DNA from 2 places in the Streptomyces sp. NPDC000983 genome. Region 2 is predicted to be linked to the other one. Evidence: predicted binding sites of a transcription regulator. Region 2 holds the regulator's gene; the other holds the start of a gene.
What was found. Region 2 encodes HrcA, which represses chaperone genes, less so after heat shock. Its sites were predicted from a motif close to TTNGCACTCNGNNNNNCNGAGTGCNAA; they were not measured.
Positions count from the first base shown of each region.

Region 1 (5,952 bases), on a different contig from region 2:
TGGAGGAGATCTTGCCCTGGTTGATGAGGATGTAGGGGTCCTCCAGGACGGCCTCCATGCGCTCCTGGTCCGTCACGAAGTACGGCGACAGGTAGCCCTTGTCGAAGGCCATGCCCTCGGTGAAGTCCAGCTCCAGACCGAAGGTGTTGGACTCCTCGACGGTGATGACACCGTCCTTGCCGACCTTGTCCATCGCCTCGGCGATGAGCTCGCCGACCTGCTGGTCCTGGGCGGACAGCGCGGCGACGGCCGCGATGTCGGCCTTGTCGTCGATCGGACGGGCGGTGGCGAGGAGCTCGTCGGAGACGGCCTTGACCGCGGCGTCGATGCCCTTCTTCAGGGCGGCCGGGGAGGCACCCGCGGCGACGTTCTTCAGGCCCTCGCGGACCAGCGCCTGGGCGAGCACGGTGGCGGTGGTGGTGCCGTCACCCGCGATGTCGTTGGTCTTGGTCGCCACCTCCTTCACCAGCTGGGCACCGAGGTTCTCGTACGGGTCGTCGATCTCGACCTCACGGGCGATCGTGACACCGTCGTTGGTGATGGTGGGGGCGCCGAACTTCTTGTCGATGACGACGTTGCGGCCCTTGGGGCCGATCGTCACCTTGACCGTGTCGGCCAGCTTGTTGACGCCGCGCTCGAGGGCGCGACGGGCGTCCTCGTCGAACTTCAGGATCTTCGCCATGACAGCTGGGAGCCCTCTCGAATCTGTGGGTTTCTCAAAAAGACACTGCGCCCCGGGCTCCCGGCTTCATAAATGGTCGCGGGGCCAGGGGCGCAGTGGAAAAACTTCTGAGGTGGTCTTACTTCTCGATGACCGCGAGCACGTCGCGGGACGAGAGGACGAGGTACTCCTCGCCGTTGTACTTCACCTCGGTGCCGCCGTACTTGCTGTACAGCACGATGTCGCCGACCTTGACGTCGAGCGGCAGGCGCTCGCCGTTCTCGAAGCGACCCGGACCGACGGCGAGGATGACGCCCTCCTGGGGCTTCTCCTTCGCGGTGTCCGGGATGACCAGGCCAGAGGCGGTGGTCTGCTCGGCGTCGAGCGGCTGGACCACAATGCGGTCCTCAAGCGGCTTGATGGCAACCTTGGAGCTGGTGGTCGTCACGATCCGACCTCCCCCTTCGGAGATCTCACGGGGTTAACTGTCTGAGGTGGCGACCAGGTGGATCCGTCGTCGCGGGTGCCGGACCTGCCCGTCGCGTAGTTGGCACTCTCCAGGGGGGAGTGCCAGACCCGAGACTATGACCGCGATTAGCACTCGGTCAAGCGGAGTGCCAATGACGCGCGGACGCGCAGCCCCCGCGAGCCCGGAGCGCACTCGGCCCCGGATCACGATTGAACATGTTTTCGAGCGCCCAGCGGTCGGATCTTCGTACCGTCCCCCCATGAGATCCGCTTCCACCCTCGGCGCCGGGTGCTGCCTCGCGGTGCTCCTGGTTCCTCTGGAGCTTCTCCTCGTCTACCTGGGCGCCGCCGTCCTGGTCTTCGGCGCGCATCCGGCGGCCCTGGCGGGCTGGATGCTCACCGGCGGGCTGCTGGCGCTCGGTGCCGGAGCGTGGCTGCTCCGGCGCGGTCACCTCGGTCTCGGCGCGGCGCAGACAGCGGCAGCGCTCCTCGTCCTGTCCCTCACCGCGCTGGGGTGGATCGCGTACTGAGCGGCCGGCCCCGGATCAGAGGTAGTCCTCCAGGCGGCCCGGGCGCAGACCCGCCTCTCGGATCTCCGCCAGCAGGCGTTCGGTCCGTTCGACCAGGGGCAGGCCCGTCGGATCCATGGAGGGCAGGGCGACGATGTCGCCGGGGCGCAGGCGGCGGGGGGCCTCGGTGAAGGCCAGGCGGCCGGAGGGGGTCATCGTCGCCCGCCACAGCACCACCGCCGCGATGCCGCAGTCGGCCGCCGCGCGGAGCGTGGTGGTGTCGTACGTGCCGTGCGGCGGGCGGAAGAGGCGGGGACGGATGCCGAAGCGGGCGCCGAGCTTGTCCTGCTGGCCGCAGATCTCGGCGCGCTGCCCGGGATAGGGCAGACCGCGCAGGGCGGTGTGGTCGAGGGTGTGGTTCTGGATCGTGGCGCCCACCGCGCGCAGCCGGGCGAAGTGCGCGTAGCCCGGTCCGGCGACGCTGTCGGTGAGGAACATGCCGACGGGGAGCCGCCGTTCGCGCACCAGGTCGACGAAGCGGGGGTCCCGTTCGGCGCCGTCGTCGTAGGTGAGGAAGACGACCGGGTCGCGGGTGGCGACCCGGTCCACGACCGGCGGGCGCGGGTACGGCCGGGACGCCTGCGCCGAGGCGTGGGCGGACCGGCCGCCGGGGCGGTCGGAGGGGCCCGCGGCCCGGGCGCAGCCGGCCGCCAGGAGCACGGCCGCGACCATCGCGGCGAGCGGACCCCGGGGCCTCACAGGTAGTCCTCCAGCCTGGCCACCGCGTACCCCTCGGCGGTGATCCGGTCGAGGAACCGGCGGATCATGTCGGTCATCGTGCCCTTCCAGTGCTGCTTGCCGCGGAAGTGGCTGAGCACGATGTCGCCGGCGTGGATCTCCCGGTCCCACTCGCGGTACTCCCAGCGGTCGACGAAGACCTCCTCGTTCCACAGGGGCGCGTGGGTGATGCCGCAGGACTTGGCGGCGCGCAGGGTGTCGCGGTTGTAGTTGCCGAAGGGCGGGCGGAAGAGGACCGGGCGCTTGCCGTAGCGCTTCTCGATCACGTCCTGCATGCCGCAGATCTCGCGCTTCTGGCGGGCGTAGGACAGGCCCGGCAGATAGGGGTGGTGGAGGGTGTGGTTGTGCAGGCCGACGCCCGCGCGCTGCATCCGCGCGAAGTAGCCGTAGTCCTCCTTGACCAGGTAGTCGCTGAGGAAGGCCGTGTAGGGGATCCTCAGCTCGCTCATCATGCGCAGGAAGGCGGGGTCCTTCTCGGCGCCGTCGTCGATGGTGAGGAAGACGATCTTCTCCTCGGTGGGGATCGTGGTGAAGACCGGCGGGAGCTTGTCCGCGGTGTGGTCGTCGACCTCGAAGCCCTTGCGGGTGGCGATCCTCGGCTTCTTCGCGGGGGGCGCGGGGGCGACGAGCGGGACCCGGGCCAGCTTCCAGCGCTTGGCGGTGGCGGCCCGGGCCGCGGCGGAGGCGCGCAGCTTGGCGGCGTAGGCGTCCAGGGCGCGGGCGGGCGGCGCCTGGAGGGGCTGCTGCCGGCCGGGGGCGGGGCGGGCCTCGGCGGAGGGGGCGTCGCTCTGCGCACAGCCCGAGACGAGGGCGGCGGCGGTCAGCGCGGCGAGCCCGCCGCGCACCCACACCCCCCGAAGTGCACGATTTTTATCGTTTTGTACGACTGCTCGCATGGGGCCGGATCCTCCCAGGCCCCCGCCCCCGCACCGGGCCGACACCGCCACCGCGGGCGCGCCGTCCACCGACTGGCCCACAATGACCCGGTGAACGACCTCGCTCCCCTCCTCACCCCCGAGGGCCGCGCCCTCCTCGACGCGGTGCGCGGCACCGCCCCGGCCGACGAACTCGCCGTGGCCACCAGGCTGCGCCGGGACCACCCCGCCGAGCTGGTGTCGGCGGCGCTCGGACAGGCCCGGCTGCGCACCCGGGCGGAGGCGAAGTTCGGGGCCGAGGACGCGCGGCGGATGTTCTTCACCCCCAACGGCGTGGAGCAGTCGACCCGGTCGAGCGTGGCGGAGTACCGGGCCGGGCGGCTGCGGGAGCTGGGCGTCACCTCGGTCGCCGACCTGTGCTGCGGGATCGGCGGGGACGCGATCGCGCTGGCCCGGGCCGGTGTCCGGGTGCTGGCCGTGGACCGGGACCCGCTGACCGCCGCCGTGGCCCGCGCCAACGCCGAGGCCCTCGGGCTCGCCGAGCTGATCGAGGTGCGCGAGGCGGACGTGACGGAGGTCGCCACCGACGGCTGGGACGCCGTGTTCGTGGACCCCGCGCGGCGCGGCGGCCGGGGTCGGATCTTCGACCCCGAGGCGTACTCGCCGCCGCTCTCCTGGGCCGTACAGGCCGCCGCGAAGGCCCCGCACGCGGCCCTGAAGGTCGCTCCCGGCATCCCGCACGAGGCCGTGCCGGCCGGGGCCGAGGCGGAATGGATCTCGGACGGCGGGGACGTGAAGGAGGCCATGCTGTGGTTCGGCACCGCGCCGGGGGCGATCCGGGCGACCCTCCTCCCGGGCCCCCGCACGCTCCTGTCCCGCTCCCTGCCCGACCCGGCGGTCCGCCCGGTCGGCCGGTTCCTGTACGAGCCGGACGGCGCCGTCATCCGCTCCCACCTGGTCGCCGAGGTGGCCGAGGAACTGGACGGCGGCCTGATCGACCCGACCATCGCCTACGTCACCGCCGACGAGCACCGGCCCACGCCGTACGCCACCGCCTACGAGATCACCGATCGACTGCCCTTCAACGTCAAGCGGCTGAAGGCGCTGCTGCGGGAGCGCGGGGTCGGGATCCTCACCGTCAAGAAGCGCGGCTCGGCCGTCGAGCCGGAGGAACTGCGCCGGAAGGTCAAGCCGCAGGGCCCGAACGCGGCGACGGTGTTCCTGACCCGGGTCGCCGGAGCACCGACGATGCTCGTCGGCCACCCGGTCGGGGGCTGAACTAGCCGCAGTCCTCGGCCCGTTGCTTGAGCAGGACGCGTTCGCGTTCGTTGTGGGTCAGGGCGGCCGCCCGTTCGAACTCCGTGCGGGCCTCCGCCGCACGGCCCAGGCGCCGGAGCAGGTCGCCGCGGACGCTGGGCAGCAGGTGGTAGTCGCGCAGGGCGGGTTCGCCGGCCAGGGCGTCGACGATCTCCAGCGCGGGGGCCGGGCCGTCCGCCATCGACACCGCCACGGCCCGGTTCAGCTCGACCACCGGGGAGGGCGCGCGGACGGCGAGCAGGGCGTACAGCGTGGCGATGGAGCGCCAGTCGGTCTCCTCGTAGGTGTGGGCGCGGGCGTGGCAGGCGGCGATGGCCGCCTGGAGGGCGTACGGGCCGGGGGGACCGTCCGCGGTGGCCTCGGCGCGGCCCAGGGCCTGGATGCCGCGGGCGATCAGCATGCGGTTCCAGCGGCCGCGCTGCTGGTCCTTCAGGAGCACCGGGGCGCCGTCCGGTGCGGTGCGGGCGGCGGCGCGGGACGTCTGGAACTCCAGCAGCGAGGTCAGGCCGTGCACCTCGGGCTCCTTCGGCATCAGTCCCGACAGCACCCGGGCCAGGCGCAGGGCGTCCTCGCACAGGGCGGGGCGCAGCCAGTCGTCGCCGGCGGTGGCGGCGTACCCCTCGTTGAAGATCAGGTAGATGACGTCCAGCACCGAGCCGAGGCGGGCCGCGCGGTCGGGGCCGTAGGGGACCTCGAAGGCGATGTTCCGGGTGGCGAGGGTGCGTTTGGCGCGGACGATGCGCTGGGCGACCGTCGGCTCGGGCACCAGGAAGGCGCGGGCGATCTCGGGCGTGGTGAGGCCGCCGAGCAGGCGCAGGGTGAGGGCGGTGCGGGCCTGGGTCGACAGCACCGGGTGGCAGGTGGTGAAGACGAGGCGGAGCAGGTCGTCGTCGATGTCGTCCGGCCCCGAGGGCTCCTCGGGGGCCACGGTGGTGTCCAGCGAGCGGCCGACCTCGGCGAGTTTGCGGGCGTAGTTCTCGCGGCGCCGGACCAGGTCGACGGCGCGGTGCCGGGCCGTGGCCGTCAGCCAGGCGCCGGGGTTGTCCGGGACCCCGTCGCGCGGCCACTGCTCCAGCGCGGCCACCAGGGCGTCCTGCGCGAGTTCCTCGGCGAGGCCGACGTCCCGGACGATCCGGGCGACGGCGGCGACGATCCTCGGGGACTCGATGCGGAAGACGGTCTCTACGGCACCGCGGGGGTCCGCGGCGGTCTCTACGGCACCGCGGGGGTCCGCGGCGGGCTGTGAGGTCACAGCCCACCATGCAACACCCCCGCGCGGCCGGGTCCAAGCGGAAGAGGGGGCTCAGCCCTCGGCGATCTCCCG
Region 1 covers NZ_JBEPBM010000024.1:65,660-71,611, forward strand. Annotated here, with positions in the region: gene groL (chaperonin GroEL) at 1-682, opposite strand, end outside; gene groES (co-chaperone GroES) at 801-1,109, opposite strand; gene ABT296_RS25460 (hypothetical protein) at 1,390-1,659, shown strand; gene ABT296_RS25465 (polysaccharide deacetylase family protein) at 1,675-2,370, opposite strand; gene ABT296_RS25470 (polysaccharide deacetylase family protein) at 2,394-3,332, opposite strand; gene ABT296_RS25475 (THUMP-like domain-containing protein) at 3,423-4,589, shown strand; gene ABT296_RS25480 (RNA polymerase sigma factor) at 4,591-5,880, opposite strand; gene ABT296_RS25485 (YciI family protein) at 5,932-5,952, opposite strand, start outside.
Region 1: the regulator HrcA is predicted to act here: its motif matches at 1,256-1,282, upstream of groES (co-chaperone GroES).

Region 2 (5,952 bases):
GACCGGGGAGGGCGTGCCCTCGCAGTCGCCGAGGCCGTCGACCTCGAACCAGGTCTTGCCGCCGACCTTGGCGGTGACATGGCCGCGTACGCACTTGCCGTCGATCGCCCGGGTGATGACGCCGTCGACGGTGATGTCCTTGCCGTCCTTGGTCTTCCCGGTGCAGTCGACCTCGGCGACGGTCTGCTCTCCTGCGGTCGGCGCGGAGCCGGCCTCGCCGTCGTCGCCGTAGGAGGCGGTGCAGGTGAGCCACTGGACTTCCGCCTTCTGGCGTTCCAGCTCCCGGGTCACGGTCTGGTCGGTGGTCCACGCGATGGACGCGGTGCTGATGCCGGTGCCCTCGCAGGCGACGGTGCCGCCGACCGCGAGCACCACCAGCCCGGCCGCGGCCGCCACTCTCGCCCTCCGCGGGCGACGCCGAATCCGCCTCAATGCCCCCATGGGAGGGCAGCCTGCCACTGTCCGGCCCGTCGCGGTAGGGCGCGTACGGGTCACTTCACCCTCCCCGCACGCCACTCGGGCACCCCCGACGCCTGGTCAGAAGGGGCTAGCCCAGCAGGAGTTGCCACTCCTGGAGTTCCACCAGATTCCCCTCGGGGTCCTTGAGGTGGGCCACCCGCATCCGGTCCGTCAGCGGCACCGGGCCGTGGAAGATCCGCGCGCCGCGCCCGGTGATCAGCTCGCAGTAGGCGTCGAGGTCGTCGACGCGCAGCACCACCAGGGAGCGGTGCCCGGTGGCGGTCTCGCCGAGTTCACCGAGCACCTCGGCCATCGCCGCCCGGTCCTGGAGCGCTATCCCCGCCGCCCCGAACTTCTCGTACGGCCCCTCGGGCGAGCCCGACTGCGGTCTCAGGCCGAGGACTTCGGCGTAGAAGCGGTGGCAGGCGGCGAAGTCGCCGACCAGCAGCCGGACCTGGGCGAGTTCCACGGCGGTCTCCCTCGGTCAGCCCCAGCGGCCGGTGCGGCCCAGGAGCAGTGCGGCCGCCGCGGTTCCGGCGGTCGAGGTGCGCAGCACGGTCGGCCCGAGCACCCGGGCGGGCGCCCCGGCCTCCTCGAACAGCGCCAACTCCTCGGGGGAGACGCCGCCTTCGGGGCCGACGACCAGCACGATGTGCCCCTCGGCGGGGAGTTCGGCGGTGGCCAGCGGCTGCCGGCCGCTCTCATGGAGGACGGCGGCGAAGTCGGCCCCGGCGATCAGCGCGGCGACCTGCTTGCTGCTCGCCGCGTCCGCGACCTCGGGGAAGCGGACCCGCCGGGACTGCTTGCCGGCCTCGCGCGCGGTGGCCCGCCACTTGGCGAGCGACTTCAGGCCGCGCTCGCCCTTCCACTGCGTGATGCAGCGGGACGCCGACCACGGCACGATCCCGTCGACCCCGACCTCGGTCATCGTCTCCACGGCGACCTCCCCGCGGTCGCCCTTGGGCAGGGCCTGTACGACGGTGATGCGCGGGCTCGGCTCCGGTTCCTCCCCGACCGCGTCGAGCCGGACCGTCAGCCGGTCCTTGCCCTCGGCGGCCAGCACCACGCACTGCGCCCAGCGCCCGGACCCGTCGGTCAGGACGACGTCCTCGCCGGCGCGCAGCCGCTTCACGGAGACCGCGTGGCGCCCCTCGGCGCCTTCGAGGACGTACGACGCGCCCCGGGCCGCGTCGAGGCGCTCGACCACGAACACCGGAGCCGTCATCGTCCGGCACCGCCGTCCTGGCGGTCCGACAACGCTGTCCCGGCGGCGGCGAGTTCGGCGGCCAGGACCTCCACCAGCTGTCCGGCGGGCAGTTCCCGCGCCATCCGGTGCCCCTGGCCCGCCCACAGCGCCATGCCCTGCGCGTCGCCCGCCTTGGCGGCGGCCTTGCGCAGCGGCGAGGTGAGGTGGTGGATCTCGGGGTAGGCGGGCGGCGCGTACGGGCCGTGCTCGCGCATGAACCGGTTGACCAGACCGCGGGCGGGGCGGCCGGAGAACGCCCGGGTCAGCTCGGTGCGGGCGAAGAGCGGGTTGGTCAGTGCCTGCTTGTGGACGGCGCTCGCGCCGGACTCGGGGGTGGCGAGGAAGGCGGTGCCGAGCTGGGCGGCGCTCGCGCCGGCGGCGAGCACGGCGGCGATCTGGCTGCCGCGCATGATCCCGCCGGCGGCGACGAGCGGGAGGCCGACGGCCTCGCGGATCTGCGCGACCAGCGACAGCAGCCCGATGCCGGTCCCGTCGGTCTCGGGGTTGTCGCGGTGGGTGCCCTGGTGGCCGCCGGCCTCGACGCCCTGCGCGATGACCGCGTCGGCGCCGGCCCGCTCGACGGCACGGGCCTCGTCGGGGGTGGTGGCGGTGACCAGGGTGAAGGTGCCGGCCCGGCGCAGGGATTCGAGCACCTCGGCGCTCGGCACCCCGAAGTGGAAGGAGACCACCGGGACCGGGTTGTCGAGGAGGACGGCGAGCTTGGCCTCGTAGCCGTCGTCACGTCCGCTGTCGGGGTCCCCGAGCTCGGTCTCGTACCAGCCGGCCTCCCCGGCCAGCTGATGGGCGTAGACGTCCACGGCTGCCGCGTCCGCGCTCTCGGGCTGCGGCATGAAGAGGTTCACGCCGAACGGGCGGCCGGTGAGCCCCCGCAACTGCTTGATCTCCTGGTACATGCCGTCGGCCGTCTTGTACCCGGCGGCGAGGAACCCGAGCCCGCCGGCGTCGGCCACCGCGGCGGCGAGGGCCGGCACGGAGACGCCGCCCGCCATGGGGGCCTGCACGATCGGAAGGGGGCAGAGATCGGTCAGTGCGGAGGACATGACGGCATGTTGTCACGTCCTCCGAACAAGTCCGAATCCACCCGCCCTGTGGCATAGACCACGGGCAACGGCACGGTCGGACGACCGCCGCAGCGCCTCCGGCGGCCCGGTTCGGCGGCCGACGGACGCGCCCCCGCGCCGGGGAACAGCCCCACCGGGGCGGGGGTCCGAGGACCCCCGGCCGACCCGGCTCAGCGACCGTTGAACGCGTCCTTCAGCCGCGAGAACAAGCCCTGCTGCCCCGGCTGGAACTGCCCCTGGGGGCGTTCCTCGCCGCGGAGTTTGGCCAGCTCGCGCAGGAGGCGCTCCTGCTCCGGGTCGAGCTTGGTCGGGGTCTGCACCTCGACGTGGACGATCAGGTCGCCCCGGCCGCCGCCGCGCAGATGCGTGACACCCCGGCCGTGCAGCGGGATCGACTGGCCGGACTGCGTGCCCGGGCGGATGTCGACCTCCTCCATGCCGTCCAGGGTCTCCAGCGGGACCTTCGTGCCCAGGGACGCCGCCGTCATCGGGATCGTCACCGTGCAGTGCAGGTCGTCCCCGCGCCGCTGGAAGGTCGAGTGCGGCAGTTCGTGGATCTCCACGTACAGGTCGCCCGCGGGACCGCCGCCGGGCCCGACCTCGCCCTCGCCGGCCAGCTGGATCCGGGTGCCGTTGTCGACACCGGCCGGGATCTTGACCGTGAGGGTGCGCCGGGAGCGGACCCTGCCGTCGCCCGCGCACTCCGGGCACGGGGTCGGCACCACGGTGCCGAAGCCCTGGCACTGCGGGCACGGCCGCGAGGTCATGACCTGGCCCAGGAAGGACCGCGTCACCTGGGACACCTCGCCGCGGCCGCGGCACATGTCACAGGTCTGCGCCGAGGTGCCGGGCGCCGCGCCCTCGCCGCTGCAGGTGTTGCAGACGACGGCCGTGTCGACCTGGATGTCCTTCGTCGTGCCGAAGGCCGCCTCGTCCAGCTCGATCTCCAGCCGGATCATGGCGTCCTGGCCGCGGCGGGTGCGCGAGCGCGGACCGCGCTGCGAGGCCGTGCCGAAGAACGCGTCCATGATGTCGGAGAAGTTGCCGAAGCCACCGGCCCCGAAGCCGCCCGCGCCCGCGCCGCCGCTCTGCGAGAGCGGGTCGCCGCCGAGGTCGTAGACCTGCTTCTTCTGCGGGTCCGACAGCACCTCGTAAGCGGCGTTGATCTCCTTGAACCGCTCCTGGGTCTTCGGATCCGGGTTGACGTCCGGGTGCAGCTCGCGAGCGAGCCGCCGGAAGGCCTTCTTGATCTCATCCTGCGACGCGTCGCGGCGCACGCCGAGAACGGCGTAGTAGTCCGTGGCCACTTACGACTCCGCCAGGATCTGTCCGACGTACCGTGCCACCGCTCGTACCGCTCCCATCGTTCCCGGGTAATCCATGCGGGTCGGTCCGACCACGCCGAGCTTGGCTACTGCCTCGCCGCCCGAACCGTAGCCGACCGACACGACGGACGTGGAGTTGAGTCCCTCGTAGGCGTTCTCGTGCCCGATGCGCACGGTCATGCCCGAATCTCCCGCCTCGCCCAGGAGTTTGAGGAGCACGACATGCTCCTCCAGGGCCTCCAGGACGGGCCGGATGGTGAGGGGAAAGTCATGTCCGAAGCGGGTGAGATTGGCGGTGCCGCCGATCATCAGCCGCTCCTCGTTCTCCTCGACCAGCGTCTCCAGCAGGGTGGAGAGTACGGCCGAGACCGTGCCGCGGTCCTCGATGTCGAAGGCCTCGGGGAGGTCCTCGACGAGCATCGGCACATCGGTGAAGCGCCGGCCCGCGACCCGGCTGTTGAGCCGCGCCCGCAGATCGGCCAGGGACGTCTCGCCGAACGGCGCCGGACAGTCGACCATCCGCTGCTCGACCCGCCCGGTGTCCGTGATCAGTACGAGCATCACCCGCGCGGGCGCCAGTGACAGCAGCTCGACATGGCGCACCGTGGACCGGGTCAGCGAGGGGTACTGCACGACGGCGACCTGGCGGGTGAGCTGCGCGAGCAGCCGCACGGTCCGCGCGACCACGTCGTCGAGGTCGACGGAGCCGTCCAGGAAGTTCTGGATGGCGCGCCGCTCGGGCGCGGTCATCGGCTTGACGCCGGCCAGCTTGTCGACGAAGAGCCGGTAGCCCTTGTCCGTCGGGATGCGTCCGGCGCTGGTGTGCGGCTGGGCGATGAAGCCCTCGTCCTCCAGCGCCGCCATGTCGTTGCGGACGGTCGCCGGGGAGACCCCGAGGTTGTGCCGCTCGGTGAGGGCCTTGGAGCCCACCGGCTCCTCGGTGCCGACGTAGTCCTGGACGATGGCGCGCAGTACTTGCAGCCTGCGTTCACTCAGCATCCGCGCACACCTCCAGAAGTCGTCCCCGGTCCCCCGGGCGCCTGCCTGGCACTCTGTCCGTCCGAGTGCCAGCATTCCCCGGCCCAGTGTACGGCGGTGGGGTACTGCCCGGGCAAGGTCGGACCGGAGACCTGGGGCTGTGAGGTTAGCGTCGCTGCCATGACGGTGACTTGGGAAGAGCTCGGGTGGGAGCGGGTCGCGGCCGGAGTGGGCCGCTGCCGGCTGCCCGGCTGGGACTGTACGGCCGGTGTGGTCCTCGGGGAGGCCGCGGCCCTGGTGGTGGACGCCGGGTCGAGCCTGTCGGAGGGGGCCCGGCTGCGGATGCGGGCGGAGGCGCTCGCCGGGCACCGTGTGACCCATCTCGCGCTGACCCATCCGCACTTCGACCACGTCTTCGGGGCCGCGGCCTTCGCGGGCGCCGAGGTGTACGGCGCGGTCGGCGTCGACGGGGTGTACGGGCCGCACGGCCGGGCCGCGCTGCGGGCGGACGCGGTGCGCAACGGGCTGGACGCGCGGGTGGCGGACGAGGCGGTGGACGTGCTGACCCCGCCCCGCCACCACGTCTCGGGCGAGTGGACCCTGGACCTCGGCCCCGGCCGCCAGGTCCTCCTGGCCAACGTGGGCCCCGGGCACACCGCCCACGACCTGGTGGTCCTGGTCCCGGGCAGCCCGGAGGTGGTGTTCTGCGGGGACCTGGTGGAGGAGTCGGGCGAGCCGCAGGCGGGCCCGGACGCGGTGCCCTCGCAGTGGCCCGCGGCCCTGGACCGGCTGCTGTCGCTGGGCGGCGAGGACGCCCTGTACGTGCCCGGCCACGGAGCGGTGGTGGACGCCGCCTTCGTCC
Region 2 covers NZ_JBEPBM010000012.1:52,282-58,233, reverse strand. Annotated here, with positions in the region: gene ABT296_RS16135 (hypothetical protein) at 1-441, opposite strand, end outside; gene ABT296_RS16130 (VOC family protein) at 548-928, opposite strand; gene ABT296_RS16125 (16S rRNA (uracil(1498)-N(3))-methyltransferase) at 944-1,684, opposite strand; gene ABT296_RS16120 (nitronate monooxygenase) at 1,681-2,766, opposite strand; gene dnaJ (molecular chaperone DnaJ) at 2,958-4,094, opposite strand; gene hrcA (heat-inducible transcriptional repressor HrcA) at 4,095-5,111, opposite strand; gene ABT296_RS16105 (MBL fold metallo-hydrolase) at 5,271-5,952, shown strand, end outside.